DNA from 4 places in the Rhizobium oryzihabitans genome. Region 2 is predicted to be linked to each of the others. Evidence: riboswitches for the same ligand, from Rfam matches in the RefSeq annotation. Region 2 holds a riboswitch; each other region holds the start of a gene.
The links. A riboswitch is a leader RNA that binds a small molecule or an ion and turns the genes downstream of it on or off. The one in region 2 is predicted to bind cobalamin.
Positions count from the first base shown of each region.

Region 1: it holds a riboswitch for cobalamin, as region 2 does, so the genes downstream of both, G3A56_RS18790 (ABC transporter substrate-binding protein) here and G3A56_RS03605 ((2Fe-2S) ferredoxin domain-containing protein) in region 2, are expected to answer to the same signal.
Region 3: it holds a riboswitch for cobalamin, as region 2 does, so the genes downstream of both, G3A56_RS06405 (CbtB domain-containing protein) here and G3A56_RS03605 ((2Fe-2S) ferredoxin domain-containing protein) in region 2, are expected to answer to the same signal.
Region 4: it holds a riboswitch for cobalamin, as region 2 does, so the genes downstream of both, nrdH (glutaredoxin-like protein NrdH) here and G3A56_RS03605 ((2Fe-2S) ferredoxin domain-containing protein) in region 2, are expected to answer to the same signal.

Region 1 is NZ_CP048635.1:453,639-458,449, reverse strand. Features, by position in the region: gene argE (acetylornithine deacetylase) at 1-468, opposite strand, end outside; gene G3A56_RS18795 (GNAT family N-acetyltransferase) at 698-1,576, shown strand; cobalamin riboswitch at 1,616-1,850, shown strand; gene G3A56_RS18790 (ABC transporter substrate-binding protein) at 2,017-3,039, shown strand; gene G3A56_RS18785 (FecCD family ABC transporter permease) at 3,036-4,064, shown strand; gene G3A56_RS18780 (ABC transporter ATP-binding protein) at 4,061-4,811, shown strand, end outside.
Region 2 is NZ_CP048632.1:636,610-641,420, forward strand. Features, by position in the region: gene G3A56_RS03590 (TatD family hydrolase) at 1-406, shown strand, start outside; gene G3A56_RS03595 (MBL fold metallo-hydrolase) at 409-1,239, shown strand; gene G3A56_RS03600 (chloride channel protein) at 1,261-3,042, shown strand; cobalamin riboswitch at 3,296-3,489, shown strand; gene G3A56_RS03605 ((2Fe-2S) ferredoxin domain-containing protein) at 3,580-4,371, shown strand; gene G3A56_RS03610 (ABC transporter substrate-binding protein) at 4,388-4,811, shown strand, end outside.
Region 3 is NZ_CP048632.1:1,206,576-1,211,386, reverse strand. Features, by position in the region: gene G3A56_RS06420 (LysE family translocator) at 1-558, shown strand, start outside; partial or broken gene G3A56_RS06415 (c-type cytochrome) at 676-1,109, shown strand; partial or broken gene G3A56_RS06410 (c-type cytochrome) at 1,333-2,252, shown strand; cobalamin riboswitch at 2,438-2,678, shown strand; gene G3A56_RS06405 (CbtB domain-containing protein) at 2,844-3,026, shown strand; gene G3A56_RS06400 (CbtA family protein) at 3,038-3,757, shown strand; partial or broken gene G3A56_RS06395 (hypothetical protein) at 3,762-4,075, shown strand; gene G3A56_RS06390 (type 1 glutamine amidotransferase family protein) at 4,268-4,811, opposite strand, start outside.
Region 4 is NZ_CP048632.1:2,162,726-2,167,536, reverse strand. Features, by position in the region: gene G3A56_RS11305 (ABC transporter permease) at 1-404, shown strand, start outside; gene G3A56_RS11300 (ATP-binding cassette domain-containing protein) at 404-1,186, shown strand; partial or broken gene G3A56_RS11295 (nucleoside triphosphate hydrolase) at 1,183-1,811, shown strand; cobalamin riboswitch at 1,944-2,168, shown strand; gene nrdH (glutaredoxin-like protein NrdH) at 2,423-2,644, shown strand; gene nrdI (class Ib ribonucleoside-diphosphate reductase assembly flavoprotein NrdI) at 2,656-3,054, shown strand; gene nrdE (class 1b ribonucleoside-diphosphate reductase subunit alpha) at 3,042-4,811, shown strand, end outside.

The DNA.
Region 1 (4,811 bases), on a different replicon from region 2:
CCCCGCCGGTCTTGTGCACAACTCCGGCAATCGGGCAATGAGGTGGGGAACGCCACGGCAGCCCGCCTCCTCGTCATAGGAAAAGGCAATGTGTATGGGCCGCTTCAGCGCCATGCGTGAAAAAGCCGGAGCTGCAGCGAGAACCGTGGCCAGGAAGCCCTTCATGTCGGTGGTTCCGCGTCCGTAAAGACGGTCCCCTTCGGTTCTGAGCGTAAAGGGATCGGAAGACCATTCCGGCTCTCCGGCGGGAACCACATCCATGTGGCCGGACAGAACATAGCCGGCGGCGTCGGCAGGTCCGAAGGTGGCAAACAGATTGGCGCGGTCGCCCTCGGGCCCCGGCAGCAGCGATACTTTCGCGCCGTGGCTCTCCAGATAATCGGCAATCCATCCGGCAATGTCGCCATTGGCGGTGCCAACCACCGATGGGAAACCGACAAGACGCTCAAGGATTTCGATTGCGTTCATGGCCGTCTCCGCTGGCCGGCCGCTTACGCTTGACCGGATTGTCATCGCAAAAGCTTAGAATGGTCTGCGGCGTTTATCTGCCGAAATGCGGATGATTTCGGTAGATTGTTGTGTCCTTCCAGTGCTTTCAGGAAATTCGTGCTGGTGAGGCTGGTTATCTTCGGGTGTCGTGGCTGGGCTGCCTGGACCGAATGACGGTTCCGCGCAGAAGGGATGAGGGCCGTTTGGTATGGACCTGCTCAAAGTCGATAGTTTCGAGTTGCGGACGGTGGATATCGCCGAAATGGATGCCGATCATCTGCATGCGCTTTCCATGGCTGTCGGGTGGCGTTATCACGCAAATGAATGGTGTTTCCTGCGCCAGTGCGGCGTTGGACTTGCCGCGCTGGACGAGATTGACCGCGTTGTCGCAACCGCGATGCTCTTTCCCTATGCCGAGGGTTTTGCAACACTCGGCATGGTCATCGTTTCCCCACGCCTGCAGGGGCAGGGCGTCGCACCATGGCTGGTGCGGCAGTTGATCGCGAAATTCCCCACCGTCTCCCTGCGGCTGAATGCGACGGACGTGTCGCGGCGGCTGTTTTCCGGGCTCGGCTTTGTGGGAGATACGGAAAAAGTGCATCTCCTTCGGGGAAAGCCGCTGTGTCCTGTCGAAATGCCCACACCTGGTAAGAAAAGAAGGATCGAGCCACTGTCGGAAGATCATCTGGCGGACGTGGTGGCGATCGACCGGCTAGCCTTTGGCGTCTCGCGCCGTGGCGTCCTCCAGCGGCTTCTGAAGGAGAATACGGGTTACGGATTGTTTGAGGCGGATCACCTCATCGCTTTTGCATTGCGCCGAGTGGCGGGGCGGGGCCACATCGTCGGCCCGGTCGTTGCGCGCGAGGAAACCGATGCGATCGCGCTGGTCCAGCGGCATTTTGCCGATCTGGATGATCAGCTGGTGCGCCTCGATGCCGTGTGCGACAGCGGACTTTTCACCGATTTTCTGGTGCAATCCGGGTTGGTGGTGATCGAGACGCTGACCACCATGTCGAAAGATGGGCCTCAACCGGTCGGCTCGGGCGCGGCGAAAATTTTCGCGCTGGCAGGCCCGTCTTTGTGCTGAGCTGCGGCACTATCGCAATTGACGCCCCGCCGCTTGGCCCGTATGTCAGAAACCGACGGTTCCTGAAGCCGAAGGGCAAAGGGATTAATAGGGAACATGGTGCGGGTGATCTTTTTCGCCCAATGCCGTGGCTGCCCCCGCAACTGTAAGCGGATTGCCGTTCATCCCCGTGACGCCTGAAAGCGTCATGCCACTGTATCCTCCGGGATACGGGAAGGCAGATGAACGGTGCATATTCGCGAGCCAGGAGACCTGCCGTCATAATATGGACCATCGTTACGGGCGGGGATGCCCGGAAGAGGAGCTGATTATGACCTTTCCGTCTGCGGAAACGTATTCCGTGCCCCGTTCTCCATCTCCACACACGCCGTCCGTTTGTCGCCACACGTTTTGATACGCGCCGCTTCGGATCAAGCCACCCAATTTAGACTGGAGAACATATGTTTCATTTCAAACACCTGCCGGTTACTGCCGCTCTTATGGCCGCCGCATTTGCCGCCGGCACGGCCCATGCCACTGAGACCGTCTATCCGCTGACGATCAACAGCTGCGGCGAGGATATCACCTTCAGGCAGGCGCCTTCGCGCACTGTCTCCGTTGGCCAGAGCACGACCGAGGTTCTTTATCTGCTCGGTGTTGCCGACAGGGTGGTTGGCACGGCGCTGTGGATCGGCCCGGTTCTGAAGGGTTACGAGGAGGCCAATGCAAAGGTCGAGCGGCTGGCTGACAATGATCCGAGTTTCGAGGCCGTGGTCGGCAAGAAGCCGGACCTCGTGACGACGCAGTTCCAGTGGCAGATCGGTCCGGAGGGTGTTGTCGGAACACCGGCGCAATTCGCCGAGCTCGGTATTCCCGTTTATACCTCGCCCGCCGATTGCATGGGCAAGGACAATTCCGGCGGCGGCGATGGCGTGCGCAACACCGTCTTCACCATGGACCTCATCTATCAGGAAATCCGCGACCTCGCCAAGATCTTCAACGTGCAGGACCGCGGCGAGGAAGTTGTTGCCGACCTGAAGAAGCGCGAAGAGGCAGCCCGCACCAAGATTGCATCGGCGAATGGCAAGCTTTCCGCCGTCTTCTGGTTCTCCAGCGCCGAGCTCGATATCGATCCCTATGTGGCCGGCCGCAAGGGTGCGCCGGGTTACATCATGTCCGCGCTCGGGCTGAAAAATGTCATCGAAAGCGATGAGGAATGGCCAACCGTTGGCTGGGAAACCATCGCCAAGGCCAATCCGACCGTGATCGTCGCCGGCCAGATGGATCGCCGCCGTTTCCCCGCCGATGATGTTGCCGTCAAGCGCAAGTTCCTTGCGACCGATCCGGTTGCCAGCATCATGCCGGCCGTCAAGGACAAACACGTCTTCGACATGGACGCGCAGGCGATGAACCCGACCATCCGCACGATTGAGGGCATCGAAACGCTGGCCGAGGCGATTTCCGCCGCCGGCCTCGCCAAGTGAACGGTTTTTCCGTCCATCTCGGCAGGGTGGGTCTGGCTTTTGCCGCACTCGCCCTGCTGCTTGTTGCGCTGATGGCCGGTGCGGCCATCGGCGAAACCGCCATTCCGTTCGATGTGGTGGCGAAAACCATCGCCAACCGTGTCTTCCACGCGGGTTATCCGCTGGAGCCGCTGGATGAGGGCATCGTCTGGAGTTACCGCCTCAGCCGCGCCGTCGTCGCCGCCTGTTGCGGTGCTTCGCTGGCGCTCGCCGGTGCGGTGCTGCAATCGCTTTTGCGCAATCCGCTCGCCGATCCCTATATTCTCGGCATCTCCGCCGGTGCGTCCACTGGCGCCGTCGCGGTGGCGCTTCTGGGCTTCGGCGCCGGGTTCCTGACGATGCCGGCAGGCGCTCTGATCGGTGCTTTTGTCGCTTTTTCGCTGGTCAGCCTTCTGGCGGTCAGGGCCGGACACGGCAACAGCGCCATCATTCTGGCGGGGGTCGCCGGTTCGCAGCTGTTCAACGCCTTGACGTCTTTCATCGTCACCAAATCCGCCAATGCAGAACAGGCGCGCGGCATCATGTTCTGGCTTCTGGGCAATCTTTCGGGGGTACGCTGGCCGGATGCCTGGCTGGCTTTGCCGGTCAGCCTTGCGGGTCTTGCGGTCTGCCTCTGGTATGCCCGCGCACTCGATGCCTTCGCCTTCGGCGGTCAGGCCGCAGCCTCGCTTGGCATCCCCGTGCGCTGGGTCTATGCGGTGCTGATCTCGGTTTCGGCGATCATGACGGCGGTCATGGTGTCGCTGGTCGGCTCCATCGGCTTCGTCGGCCTCGTCATTCCGCATGCGGCGCGCATCTTCGTGGGCGTTCGCCATGGGCTGTTGCTGCCGGTGACGGCGCTGACCGGTGCGATTTTCATGATCGTCGCCGATATTCTCTCCCGCATCGTCATTCCCGGCCAGGTCCTGCCGATCGGGGTCATCACCGCGCTCGTCGGTGCGCCCGCCTTTGCCTTCATCCTCGGGCAGAAAAGGGGGCGGTCATGAGATTGTCCGCCTACGATCTGCATTTCCATGCCGGCAACATCGAAATCGTCCGCGGCGTTTCGCTGGATGTGGGTTCCGGCCAGTTCCTCGGCATTATCGGGCCGAACGGCTCGGGCAAAAGCACGCTTCTTTCCATGCTGGCCGGCATCCGCAAACCGCGCAGAGGTCACGTCACGCTTGGCGAGGAGCCGCTTGCCTCATTCGGGCGGCGCGAGCTTGCCCGCAGGCTCGCCTTCGTGGAGCAGCAGGCCGAAACCACCGAACGTATCAGCGCGCGACAGGCTGTCGAACTTGGACGCACACCCTATCTCGGTCCGCTTTCCGCATGGTCGTCAAAGGATGACGCCATCGTCGATGCGGCGCTTGAAAATGTCGACATGGCGGACAAGGCGGATCGAAGCTGGCATCACCTTTCCGGCGGCGAACGGCAGAGGCTGCACATCGCCCGCGCGCTGGCGCAGGAGCCACATATCCTGCTTCTGGACGAGCCGACCAACCATCTCGACATCGGCCACCAGATCGGCCTGCTCGATCTGGTGCGCCGGCAGGGCCTGACGGTCGTGGCGGCGCTGCACGATCTCAACCATGCCGCCATGTTCTGCGACCGCGTCGCCATCTTGCACCGGGGCGAATTGATTGCGGTCGGTCCGCCGCAGGATGTTCTGACTTCGGCGACGATCGCTTCCGTCTTCGGGGTGCAATCCGTTGTCACCACGGATGAAGGCGGCTTTTCCCACATTCGTTTTC
Region 2 (4,811 bases):
TGTCATCCACAGCCGCAGTGCCGATGAGGACATGGCTGCGATTTTGCGCGCGGAGAGTGAGAAGGGGGCGTTTCCCTTCATCCTGCACTGCTTTTCCGCCGGTCCTAATCTCGCGAAAACGGGCGTTGAACTTGGCGGTTATGTGTCCTTTTCCGGCATTCTGACATTCCCTAAATCGCAGGACATCCGCGATATTGCCGCCACCCTGCCGCTGGACCGGTTGCTGGTGGAAACGGACGCGCCCTATCTTGCGCCGAAGCGCTGGCGGGGAAAGCGCAACGAGCCGTCCTATGTGGTCAACACGGCAGAGGTTCTGGCCGAGGTGCATGGCATTTCCTTCGAGCGGATGGCTGACATCACCACCGAGAATGCCTTTCGCTGCTTTTCGAAGATGACAAGGGTGTAGGCGTGGCAATATACCGTCGCCGCTTCACGGTTCTCGGATGCGCGTCGTCGCCCGGCGTGCCGCGCATCAACGGCGACTGGGGCGCCTGCGACCCTGAAAACCCCAGGAATCGGCGCACGCGCACGGCCTTCATGGTGGAGCAGATCGGACCCGATGGCGGCAAGACAACCGTCGTCATCGATACCGGCCCGGATTTTCGCGAACAGATGATCGCGGCGAAGGTAGAAGCGGTCGATGCGGTGCTTTACACCCATGCCCATGCCGACCATCTGCACGGCATCGACGATCTGCGCATCTATTTCGCCATTCAACAGAACCGCATTCCGATCTATGCCGATCCCGTTACCATGGCGCGCATATGGGATGGTTTTGCCTATTGCCTTGAGACACCGCCGGGCAGCAGCTATCCGCCCATCGTCGAACCGCGGATCATCGCCGATATCGATGCGCCCTTGATCGTCGAGGGGGCAGGTGGGCCGATACCTTTCAACGTGCATATGCAGCAGCATGGCGACGTGCATTCGCTCGGCTTTCGGATCGGCGATGTCGCCTATTGCACCGATGTCAGCGATTTTCCGATTGAGACCCTGCCGAAGCTTGCCGGCCTCGATATTCTCGTCATCGATGCGCTGCAACACCGCTATCACCCCAGCCATCTTTCGCTGGAACAGGCGCTCGGATGGATTGAAAGATTTGCACCCAAAAGGGCGATCTTGACCCATATGCACATTCCGCTCGATTATGACACGGTGATACGTGAAACGCCTGATCATGTTGAACCGGCTTACGATCAGATGCGTTTCGAAGTCGAGATCGAGATTGAAGCGCCCTAATACCGCCTGAAAAGGAATAGCATGTCGACCCGGCCTTTCCGTGCACCCAGTATGGCGAGCTTTTTCGACAATCTGCGCGCCAGCCGCCTGCGGGCGATGTTCCGGCGCGGAGAACTGGGGCTGGTGGCTCTCGCCGTTCTCATCGGCATCGCTGCGGGCCTCCTGGTGGCGCTGATCGGCGCCTTGAGCACGGCGCTGCATGTTCTGGTCTATGGCGTCGAGCGCTTGAGCAGCAGCGATCTCTCCGGCCCGATCGTGCTGGCCGGGCCGATCATCGGCGGCATCGTGCTTGGCATCATCATCTTCATTCTTTCCAAAACTCGCAAAAAACCGATGGTCGACCCGATCGAGGCGAATGCGCTGCATGGCGGCCGTCTGTCGCTGACGGATAGCATCATCGTCTGCGTGCAGAACATCGTCTCCAACGGCTTTGGTGCGTCAGTGGGGCTGGAAGCCGGCTATACGCAGATCGCCAGTGGCGTCGCCTCCAAGATCGGCATCAAGCTGAAACTGAGGCGCGGGGACATGCGTATCCTCGTTGGCTGTGGTGCTGCGGGCGCGATAGCGGCGGCCTTCAACGCGCCTCTGACAGGAGCTTTTTACGCCATCGAACTCATCATCGGCACCTATACCGTCGTGACGCTTGCGCCGCTCATCGTATCGGCGCTCGTCGCAGCCACCGTCATCGGGCTTATTGGCGGCCACGGCCTCTCCATCGATATCGTCGATGCCAGCCGTGTAACGCCGGCGGACTACGTGCCCGCCATCTTTCTGGGCGTCGTGTGCGCGGCGATCGGCATCGCGCTGATGCAGACGGTGTCCTTCATCGAAGAGACGGCGCGCAAAAGCGCCATTCCGGGCTGGCTGCGTCCGGCAATGGGGGGCGTGGCTGTCGGTGCCCTCGCGCTTATTTCACCGCAGGTCCTGTCCAGTGGCCATGGTGCGCTGCATCTCAATATCGATGCCGAATTGACGATCTACGGGCTGGCCGGGCTATTCGTGCTTAAGGCGGCGGCCAGCGCCATTTCCATCGGTTCTAATTTCCGTGGCGGCCTGTTCTTCGCCTCGCTGTTCATGGGATCGCTGCTCGGAAAGATTTTCGCGCTTTGCGCCCCCTATATCGGTTATGGCTCGACAGCGCCGATCGTCTATGCCGTGATCGGCATGAGCGCCTTTGCCGCCGCCATTATCGGCGGTCCGCTGACGATGACGTTCCTGGCGCTGGAACTGACCGGAGACTTCCAGATCACGGCTCTGGTGCTTGCCGCCGTCATCACCACCTCGCTCGTGGTGCGCACGACCTTCGGCTACTCCTTCGCCACCTGGCGCTTCCACCTTAGAGGCGAAAGCATTCGCAGCGCCCATGACATTGGCTGGATCCGCGACCTGACCGTGGGCAAGATGATGCGTGCCGATATTCGCAAGGCCAATGTCAGCATGGGTCTTCCAGCCTTCAAGGAAAAGTTTCCACTGGGATCAACGCAGCGGGTGATCATGACGCATGATGACGGTCGCTACGCCGGCATCGTCCTCGTACCGGAAATCTACGCCGATCCGATGGATCGCGACCCGAGCAAGATCAGCCTCGAAACCTATCTGCACTACAAGAATGACGTGCTGCTGCCGACGATGAATGCGCGGCAGGCGGCAGCCGCTTTCGATGCCACGGAAAGCGAAGCGCTGGTCGTCGTCAACGACAAGATAGAAAACCGCCCGGTTGGCCTTCTGACGGAGAGCCACACGCTCAGGCGCTACAGTGAAGAGCTTGAATTGCGACGCCGGGAGGCCTCCGGTGAATTATAAATCACTTTATGTTGTTTGCTTTAAGCATTGATATAATTGTATTTTATATAGATCATATCTTCCTTTTTATTTTTGGTTTCCGCGCGATGACGGCGGTGGGTGCGTCAATTCGGTACCGCATCGTAAAACATGGGCTTGACCAGCAAATAAAACCAAGTGTATGTAACTTTATAACGTAACAATTGATTGGACGAAGGAGACTTGCGTAGCGTGTTCACTTGCGGCGCAGGCAGTTGACAGCGGCCTGCGGCAGTGTAGGTTCGCTCCGTCATGGTTCTTCCGCCACCCGGTGGAAGCTAAGAGGGAATCCGGTGAAGACCCGGAGCTGTCCCGCAACTGTAAGCGGTGAGCCAATCGCCCACGATGTCACTGGCAGCAATGCCGGGAAGACGGGTGAGGTGGCTTTGACCCGCAAGCCAGGAGACCTGCCTGACATATTGTAATTCCGTGGTCGGGGGTGCCATGGGAATGATGGCTGTTTCCGGCATTTCGGCCGGAGGCCCGTCATTTTCGTTGCCGCCTCGTGAATGAGGCATTGTGACAACCGAAACCCAACCAATCCATCGAGAGCCCTCTCAGCCCGACGCCGTGCTGCTCGTCGCCAAATCGGCTTTCGCGGCAGCGCCGCATCAGGACATGCAGCGTCTCGCGACGCTGGCGGGCCAGTTGCGCGGAGCGAGAACCGTTCGCGTTGCATTCACCGAACAGGGCACGCCGTCCCTGCGCGAAGCGCTCGGTGCGCTCATCGACGAGGGTGTCGGCAATCTCCTCCTCGTGCCGCTCATGCTGCCACTCGAGCCGAGTTTTCAGAACTGGCTGACCAAGACCCTGAAACGATGGCGGGCAGCGGACCCGCGCCCGTGGCCGTCGCTCTCGATAACCGCGAGCCCTACCGCAAGCACCCTTATGGCGCGCCTTCTCGAAGACCTCGCCGGAACGGCGCAGGCGCTCGATCTTTCATCCTCGGTACGTCCGGCGGGCGAGGGGTCGCTGGTGCCTGCGCAGAAGCGCCGCGTGCTCGTCTGTCAGGGCGCCCCGTGTAATTCGGCCGGTGCTGACGCGATCTGGGGACATCTGCGCAACCAGCAGGAACGGCAGAAGCTTCGGGTTACCGGCGATGGCACCATGACGGCCAAATCCACCTGTCTTGGCCCCTGCAACCTTGCACCGGTCATGCAGGTCTTTCCCGAAGGCACCTATTACGGCGGCGTTACCGAGGAGGCTGTCGATCGCATCGTTGCCGAACACCTGCTTGGCGGGTGTGTTGTCGAAGATTTCGCCTATCACCCGACCGGCCGCAAGCAGCGGCTGCGCAATCTATCCGAATAGCATGAGAGGAAACATAATGTCGGCAAAGAGCATTTCGCGTCTGGCGGCAGCCGGGCTCGCGGCTTTCATTACGGGAGTGGCGGGCAATGCGCTGGCCACCGAACCCTTGCGCGTCGGCGCCACCTACATCACAAGTGGCCTTGATCCCGCAAAGGGTTCCAATGGCTGGGCGCTCGTCAGTCACGGTGTGGGAGAGAACCTCTTTACCGTCGACAAAGATGGACGGCTTGTGCCTGACCTTGCCGAGAAAGCGGAACGCACCGGCGATTTGACCTGGACAGTGACGCTGAAACCGAACCGGACCTTCTCCGATGGTTCTGCCGTAACGGCAGCAGCCCTTGCGGCCGGATTCGAGCATACTTTCGCAACCAACAAGGCGGCGCTTGCGACAGGTGGAAAGCTTGGCTTCAAGGCAGTCGATGCACTGACGCTCGATATCA
Region 3 (4,811 bases), 570 kb from region 2:
ATGCTGTTCGTGCTGGCAAGCGCGCTGACGGGCGGCAAGAGAACCGGCCTTTCCGCCGCAAGCGGCATGAGCGCGGGCGGCATCGTGCATTCGCTTTACGGCGCCCTGGGTGTCGGCATGCTGGCCGCCTGGATGCCGTCGCTTTTCCTGCCGCTGCTGGTTTTCGGTGCGGCCTATATGATCTGGATCGGCATCGGCCTGATGCGCAGCGCGGTCGTCGTGAACGGTGATGAGGCGCAGGCGAGCGCCTCGGTCAGAAAGGCGTTCTGGCGGGCGGTGCTGACCTGCCTTTCCAATCCGAAAGCCTATCTGTTCATGATGGCGATCTACCCGCAATTTCTCAAACCCGCTTATGGTCCGATCTGGATGCAGGGGCTGGTGATGGGCGCGATGGTGGCGGTCACCCAGTTTACGGTCTATGGCGCGCTGGCGCTGACGGCGGATAAAAGCCGGGCATGGCTCGTTTCTTCGCCGGGCGCCACGATCTTCATCGGCCGCGCCGCCGGTTTCATGCTGATTGCCGCGGCCCTGCTGACGCTTTGGGAGGCCTTGTCCTAGACTTCTGTTTTCACGAGGGAATTCACCGCAATGTGACTTCTTTTCGCCATCCGGAAAGGGCATCCTCGCGCCGTTCCATCTAGCGTCCGGCGTCCGCCGGAATCAAGGAGAGAGTGTATGAAACTGAAAACCATCGCGGCGGCCATGCTTTTCGGCTGTCTTTGCGCCGGAGCGGTCTACGCTGCCGGCGAAGTCGAAAAGCGTGAAGGCATGATGAAGCAGATCGGTGGCTCCATGGGTGCGCTCGCCGCTATCTCCAAGGGCCAGAAGCCCTTCGACGCCGACGTTGTCAAGGCAGCCGTCACGGCCATCAGCGCCAACGCCAAGGCTTTCCCCGACCAGTTCCCGCCCGGCAGCGAGACCGGCAGCGCTGCGGCCCCGCCATCTGGGAAAATTTCGAGGACTTCAAGGCCAAGGCGGCGAAGCTCGGTGCGGATGCGGACACGGTTCTCGCCAATCTCCCCACCGATGAAGCGGGCGTCACCACCGCCATGAAGACGCTCGGTGCAGACTGCGGCACCTGCCACCAGACCTATCGTCTGAAGAAATAATGTGTCGGAAGACTGCTTTCGAGCGGTCTTTTCCCGGTCGCGGCTAAGCCGTGAACCGCTCCCGCGTCATCCTCGCCCCTGAGGCGAGGATCCATAAGCCGTCGAATTGTGGACCCTTGGTTCAGGCCCGGGGAAGACGTCCAGCAAGCGGGAGGGCTATCGATAATCTCGACCGCCTTCGGGCGGCCAAATATGCTCGGTCGGGCAAAAGGGGAGAGGGGTCATGTCCTCCATTTGGACGAAGCTTGCGGGCGGGATCGCGGTTGCGGCCATTGCGGGTTACGGTATTTTCGCCTGGGTCACCGCGCCTCAGCGGCAGGCGCCAAGCCATTGGGTGAGCCTTGGCGAGCCGGATCTGGCCAATGGCGAAACGCTGTTCTGGGCCGGCGGCTGCGCAAGCTGCCATGCGGCACCCGATGCGACGGGTGATGCGCTTTTGACGCTTTCGGGCGGGCAGGCGCTGAAAAGCCCCTTCGGCACCTTCCATGTGCCCAATATTTCCTCCGATCCGCAGCATGGCATCGGCAGCTGGACGCTGGCGGAATTCGGCGATGCCATGACGCGCGGCGTCGGCAAGAACGGCGAACATCTTTACCCCTCCTTCCCCTATGCCTCCTATGCCCGGATGACGCAGAAGGACATCAACGACCTCTACGGTTATCTGAAAGTCCTGCCCGCCAGCCAGAACGACGCGCCGGACCACGATCTACCTTTCCCCTTCAACCTGCGCATGGCGCTGGGCGGCTGGAAATTCCTCTATTTCGACACATCGACACGGCCCGTGTCGAGCTTGCCGATGCCAACGCCGAATTGCTGCGTGGCCAATATCTGGTGGAAGGGCCGGGCCATTGCGGCGAATGCCATACGCCGCGCAACGCGCTTGGCGGGTTCCTCAAGGATAAATGGCTGGCCGGCGGTCCCAATCCGGAGGGCGAAGGCCGCATCCCCGACATCACCCCCGGTTCGCAAAGCATGGGAGCCTGGGCGGCGGCCGATATTGCCAGCTATCTGGAAACCGGCTTCACCCCGGAATTCGACAGCGTCGGCGGTTCCATGGTCAAGGTGCAGCAGAACATGGCGCGTCTGACGGCCGATGATCGCGATGCGATTGCCGCCTATCTTAAGGCGATACCGTCGCGGTAACCCTCAGCCGTCATGCCGGACTTGATCCGGCATCCAGCCACGGCGCGTCTGCGCCGTGAGACGGATCTATTGCGATCAAGGACTTGATCGTGCTGGACCCCGGATCTAGTCCGGGGTGACGAAGGTGGAGGCGACGGCGTGCGGTTGGAAAGCAGGCCCGCCATTGACTCCCGCACCCACCCGTCGGATAACAATCCTGTGATGGTTCCTTCCGGGCGTTCCGGAAGGTGAAAAGGGAACACGATAGGGAGACATCCTCATTCGTGGCTGCCCCCGCAACTGTGAGCGGAGAGCCTGAAACGAAATGCCACTGGTAAGCCATCTCGCGGGGAACCGAGGTTCCCGATCAAGGTGAGGGTGACGCCGGGAAGGCGTTTCAGGTTTTGACCCGTAAGCCAGGAGACCTGCCATTACGGAAATGTCCATGCCGGCGGGGTGTCCGGAAGAGCGGAATTTCAGGGTGGCCAGGCAAGGTGGCTCCCTGTGTCAGTCTCGTTATCCCCGTGGTGAAGTGTATCGCATGCGGCTGCGCGGCTTCTTGCCGTTCCGCCGCGTCTAAAGGCGCGGGGTCGCGCCGTAAGAGGGGTCACCATGTCCATCAACCAGAATACGGCAAATGCCGCCGTTTCAGCAAAAACGGGCAGCTTCGCGCAATCGCTGACGGCGATCGTGCTTGGCCTGTTCGTCGTCGGTTTTGTCGGCTTTTCGCATGTCGAAGCCGTTCACAATGCCGCGCATGACACCCGTCATGCCAATGCTTTCCCCTGCCATTGAGGGGTAACGGCATGTCGTTCTTTCGCAATATCGTTTTTACCGCCGTTCTCGTCGGCATCGTCGGCGGTTTCGCCGTTTCGGCCATGCAGGCTGTCGGCACCACGCCGCTGATCCTTCAGGCGGAAACCTATGAAAGCGCCGGCGGCGAAGCAGCCCACAGCCATGATGCGCCCGCTGCCGGTTCCGCAGCCGCCGTTCCCGCCCATGAGCATGATGAAGAGGCCTGGGCTCCGGCCGATGGCTTCGAGCGCACCGCCTATACGGTCGCCGCCAATGTTCTGACCGCCATCGGTTACGCATTGGTGCTGACCGGCCTCATCTCTCTGCGTGGCACCAATGCCGGCTGGCGAGAAGGTCTTCTGTGGGGCGTTGCCGGTTTTGCCGCCGTCATGCTCGCACCGATGATCGGCCTGCCGCCGGAACTGCCGGGAAGCCCGGCTGCAGCCCTTGAGGCGCGACAGATCTGGTGGCTCGCAACCGTTGCCGCAACCGCGGGCGGCATTGCGCTGATCGCGTTCCGGCGCGAACCCTGGGCAATCGTTCTGGCGCTGGTGCTGATCGTTGCCCCGCATGTTGTGGGCGCGCCGCTTCCGCCGGAAGGCGAACATGCGCTGGCACCGCTGCCGCTGGAGCGCCAGTTCATTGTTGCCGCGACCATTACGAGCTTTGTTTTCTGGGCCCTGCTTGGAACATTGAGCGCGTTTTTCCTGAAGCGCTTCCAGTCGGCTTGAGACCATGCAGGACGCAGCGGAATGGAGTGAGGAACTCGATGCGCTGCGTTTTGCCGTTCCCGGTCACGGCGCTTTCTGCGCCGTACACCGCCTTGCCTTCAAGGCAGTTCTTGGCGCCAGCCCCGAAAGGGGGCGGCGCTCGCTTTCTTCCATGAGCACGAAGCTGCTTTTACGGCTGCGGCACTCGCCAAGATAAAACGCTCGGCCTTGCCCGCCGGTCGCAGCCTGCATTTGAACAGCCGCGATATCCGCCGGGCTATTGCGGGCGAGGGCGGGGATGTCGCGCCCCGTGTCTGCCGGGTGCTTGATCGCGGGTAATGCGCGATAGTCTCACGACTTAACCTCCCCACCACCCTCATTCCTGTGCTTGTCACAGGAATCCAGTCGATGCGGCTCTCGCGCAGCGGGATGAGTCTTTTCAGCCCAAGGACTTGGGCTGGCTGGATTCCCGTGACAAGCACAGGAATGAGGCTAGGAGAGCCTGCAAAACTGTCGATACCAGAATGCGCCTCACCGGTGCTCCGCCGCAAAAATTCCAAGTTCCGCCTCGGCTTCCGGACCAAAGAGGCCGAGGTGTTTCAGAATTTCCACCGCGAAACTGACCGGCGCACTGCCGGCTGCCGTGATGATGCCGCCATCACTGACCGCTTTCGGCTGGTCGCGATAAAGGCTCTCGCCGCGATAGGCCGGATAGGCCTTATGCGAGGTCAGCGAATTGCCGGTATGGGCGACGTCATCAAGGACGCCCGTGCCGCCGAGCGCGCTTGCCGCCGCGCAGATGCCGGCAACCAGCCGGTCCTTCTTGCGAAACCGCTGCACCAACCCGCCAAGATCGGCAGCCGTTCCCTTTTCCCAGCTGAGGCCGCCGGGAATGACGAGCGCATCGATATTGTCAGGGTCGAGCGCGTCATAGGTTGTGTCGGGCGTAACCTTCAGCCCGCCCATCGATGTCACGGGCCCACCATCCGGCGTGGCGTAAACGATCTCGACGCCGAGATAGTTGCGCGCCGCAGCAGCAAGCAGCGCCGGTTCCCAGTCCGCAAAATCCTGCGCG
Region 4 (4,811 bases), 1.5 Mb from region 2:
GAACCGCCTGGGGCCGTCATCTTTATGCGGTGGGTGACGATCCGGATGCCGCCGAACTTGCCGGCGTCAACGTCAAGCGCATGCTGACGACGGTTTACACGCTCTCCGGTCTCATCTGCGCCTTCGCTGGCTGGGCCCTCATCGGCCGTATCGGTTCGGTTTCGCCGACAGCCGGTCAATTTGCCAATATCGAATCCATCACTGCGGTGGTTATCGGCGGCCTGTCGCTGTTCGGTGGGCGCGGCTCCATCATGGGCATGATTTTCGGCGCCCTGATCGTCGGCGTCTTCTCGCTCGGCCTCCGGCTTATCGGAACAGACCCGCAATGGACCTATCTGTTGATCGGCGTCCTCATCATCATGGCTGTCGCAATCGACCAGTGGATCAGAAAGGTAGCAGGCTGATGGCAAAAGAACCCATTCTCACAGCACGCAATCTCGTCAAGCGTTATGGTCGCGTGACCGCTCTCGACCATGCCGATTTCGATCTCTATCCGGGCGAAATCCTGGCGGTGATCGGCGATAACGGCGCCGGCAAATCCTCTCTCATCAAGGCGATTTCCGGCGCGGTGACACCCGATGAAGGGGAAATCCGACTGGAGGGCCAGCCCGTCCAATTCCGCTCGCCGATCGAGGCGCGCAAGGCTGGCATCGAGACCGTCTATCAGAACCTCGCGCTCTCACCGGCGCTTTCCATAGCCGACAATATGTTCCTCGGCCGGGAAATCCGAAAACCCGGAATTCAGGGAAGCCTGTTTCGGGCGCTGGACCGACCGGCCATGGAAAAATTCGCCCGCGAGAAACTGTCGGAACTCGGCCTGATGACGATCCAGAACATCAATCAGGCGGTGGAAACCCTGTCCGGTGGCCAGCGTCAGGGTGTCGCCGTGGCGCGCGCGGCCGCCTTTGGTTCCAAGGTCGTCATCCTCGACGAGCCGACCGCAGCACTCGGCGTCAAGGAAAGCCGCCGCGTTCTGGAGCTTATTCTGGATGTGCGCTCGCGCGGGTTGCCGATCGTTCTCATCTCGCACAACATGCCGCATGTTTTCGAGGTTGCGGATCGCATCCATATCCACCGGCTGGGCAAGCGCCTGTGCGTCATCAATCCGAAGGATTACACCATGTCCGACGCCGTTGCCTTCATGACCGGCGCCAAGGAAGCGCCAAAGGAAACGCTTGCCGCATGACGCTGAAGCTTGAGACGATCGTCGAAGACGTTCTTCGGCGGGCAGAGGGCCAATCCCGTTTCATCATCGCCATTGCCGGTCCCCTGGGGCCGGCAAATCCACGCTGGCGGATGCGCTCTGCGACGCTCTGCTGGCGCGGAGCGAAACGGCTGCCGTCCTGCCGATGGATGGCTTTCATATGGACAATGGCATTCTCGAAGAGCGGGGGCTGCTGCCGCGAAAGGGCGCTCCCGAAACCTTCGATGTGCGTGGTTTCCTCGATATCGTCTCCGCCGTTCGCAAGGGCGGACAGGAGGTGCTTGTTCCGGTTTTTGACCGTTCCCGCGAAATTGCCATCGCCTCCGCCCGTGCTATCCCGCCAGAGACACGCTTTGTCCTTGCCGAAGGCAATTATCTCCTGCTGAATGAAGCGCCCTGGACCACGCTTTCCGACAGCTTTGACCTCACCATCTTCGTTGGCCCGTCCGTCGCGGTGCTCGAAGAGAGGCTGCGGAACAGATGGCAGGGTTACGGTCTCGATGCGGCTGCGATCCACGCCAAACTTTTTGAAAACGATCTTCCCAACGGAAAAAGGGTAATCGAGAACACCCGCCCCGCCGATATTCGCATCGATATTTGGGAATAGATTAACGCTTTTCCCGTCTTGAGCGGCAACTCCATTTATCGTTAAGCCTTTGTTGACTCTGTGTTGAATCTTTTTGATCCACAGGGTGGGGCTTTTCCATGTCTATTTATTGACGAGAAAATTTCCTCATATACTATATGTGGTGTTCGAGGTTCTTCCGATTCGCAAGCGTCGGGAGCTAAGACGGGAATTCGGTGCGTAACGCCATTAATGGCGGAGCAAGGCCGAAACTGCCCCCGCAACTGTAAGCGGTGAGCATCGTTCCGATTTGGGTCACTGGAGCCGAAAGCTCCGGGAAGGCCGGAATAGATGTTGTGACCCGCAAGTCAGGAGACCTGCCTTGAGCGCAAACGTCCACGGGCGGGGTGTCCGGAGGAAGGTGTTGACGCAAATGATTTGCGTGCGCCCTTTTCTGCCCCCTCCAGAACAAGCTTCGGGGTGAAGTCATGCCAGTGCATTTTTTTGAGTTCCTGCGCTCGTCGGCGTAGAGAATGATTTTCCACGGCTAAAGGCCGTGCCCGCCACCTGAATGACAGAACCATCGCCAACCGATTGCGATCGCAATCGGCAATGTTGAGCCGTGTGCAAAAGCGGCTTCGAAAGAGGAAATCATGACCGTCACCGTTTACAGCAAGCCCGCCTGCGTCCAATGCACCGCCACCTATCGCGCACTCGATCGCATTGGCGTGAGCTATGAGATCGTCGATATTTCCGAAGATGCGGATGCGCTCGATCACGTTCGCGGCCTTGGTTACATGCAGGTTCCGGTGGTCGTCGCCGGCGAGCGCCACTGGGCGGGTTTCCGTCCAGATATGATCGGCTCGATCAGCTGAGGCGGCGGGCGATGGGGCTGATCGTCTATTATTCCAGCCGGTCCGAAAACACGCATCGCTTCCTTCAGAAACTGGGACGACGATTGTTTCGCCTGCCGCTGGGTGCCGAGGAGGAGGTGCCGCATGTGTCGGAACCCTATGTACTCGTCACCCCCACCTATGGGGGCGGCGGCACGAAAGGGGCCGTGCCGAAACCGGTGATCCGGTTCTTGAACGAGCCCTCCAACCGAAACCTCATTCGCGGCGTCATCGCGGCGGGAAACACGAATTTTGGCGCAGCTTTCGCATCCGCCGGAGATATCGTCTCGCGCAAATGCGCGGTGCCGTTTCTCTATCGCTTCGAGCTTCTCGGCACGGAGGAAGATGTCGCCAATGTCAAACATGGATTGGAACGATTTTGGACACGCTGACCTCGAGCGCGCTGCGCAAGGACGCCAAACAGCCGGTAGCCGCAAGCCAGAAACCGGTCGATACTGGGCTGGACTACCACGCGCTGAACGCGATGCTGAACCTCTATGACGCGGATGGAAAAATCCAGCTCGACAAGGACCGCCTTGCGGCGAGGCAATATTTCCTCCAGCACGTCAACCAGAATACCGTCTTTTTCCATAACCTCAGGGAAAAGCTCGATTATCTGGTGACCGAAGGATATTACGAGCAGGAGGTGCTGGACCAGTATTCCTTCAATTTCGTTCGTGACCTCTACGATGAAGCCTATGCCCGGAAATTCCGCTTTCCGACCTTTCTCGGCGCCTTCAAATATTACACCTCCTATACGCTGAAGACCTTCGACGGAAAACGCTATCTGGAGCGTTACGAGGATCGCGTCTGCATGGTGGCGCTGGCCCTTGCGCGTGGCGATGAGCAGCTTGCCCGCGATCTGGTCGATGAGATTATTTCGGGCCGCTTCCAGCCGGCAACACCGACCTTTCTCAACGCCGGCAAGAAAAGCCGTGGTGAGCTGGTCTCGTGTTTTCTGCTGCGTGTAGAAGACAATATGGAGAGCATAGGCCGCTCCATCAATTCGGCCCTGCAGCTTTCCAAGCGCGGCGGCGGCGTGGCGCTTTCCTTGACCAATATTCGCGAATTCGGAGCGCCGATCAAACAGATCGAGAACCAGTCGTCCGGCGTCATTCCGGTGATGAAGTTGCTGGAAGATTCGTTTTCCTATGCCAACCAGCTCGGAGCACGCCAGGGTGCTGGCGCGGTCTATCTGCATGCCCACCACCCGGACATCATGCGCTTCCTTGATACGAAGCGCGAAAACGCCGACGAAAAAATCCGCATCAAGACCCTGTCGCTCGGCGTGGTGATCCCCGACATCACCTTCGAACTCGCCCGCAACAACGAGGATATGTATTTGTTCTCGCCCTATGATGTGGAGCGGGTCTATGGCGTGCCGCTGACCGAGATTTCGGTCACCGAAAAATATCATGAAATGGTCGCCGACAGCCGCATCCGCAAGAAGAAGATCAAGGCGCGTGAGTTCTTCCAGGTCATCGCCGAAATCCAGTTTGAAAGTGGTTATCCCTACATTATGTTCGAGGATACGGTGAACCGCGCCAATCCGATCGCCGGTCGTATCAGCATGAGCAATCTCTGCTCGGAGATTCTTCAGGTCAGCGAAGCGAGCGAGTTAAACGCCGATCTGTCCTATAGCCATATGGGCAAGGATATTTCCTGCAATCTCGGCTCGCTCAACATTGCATCAGCAATGGATTCGGCAGATTTCGGCAAGACGATCGAGACCTCCATCCGGGCGCTGACGGCGGTTTCGGATATGAGCCACATCTCTTCCGTACCCTCGGTGGAAAAGGGCAATGATGCCAGCCACGCCATCGGGCTCGGCCAGATGAACCTGCACGGTTATCTGGCGCGGGAGCGCATCTTCTATGGTTCCGAAGAAGGCGTCGATTTCACCAATATCTATTTCTATACGGTGACCTACCACGCCATCCGCGCCAGCAATCGCCTTGCCGTGGAAAGGGGCCAGAGCTTCAAGGGCTTTGAAAACTCCAAATATGCCTCGGGCGAGTATTTCGACAAATATACCGACCGGGAGTGGCTGCCTGCGACGGAAAAGGTCCGCGACCTCTTCGAAAAAGCCGGCATTTCCATTCCAACGCAGGAAGACTGGAGGGCATTGAAGGAGGCCGTCATGGCTTCC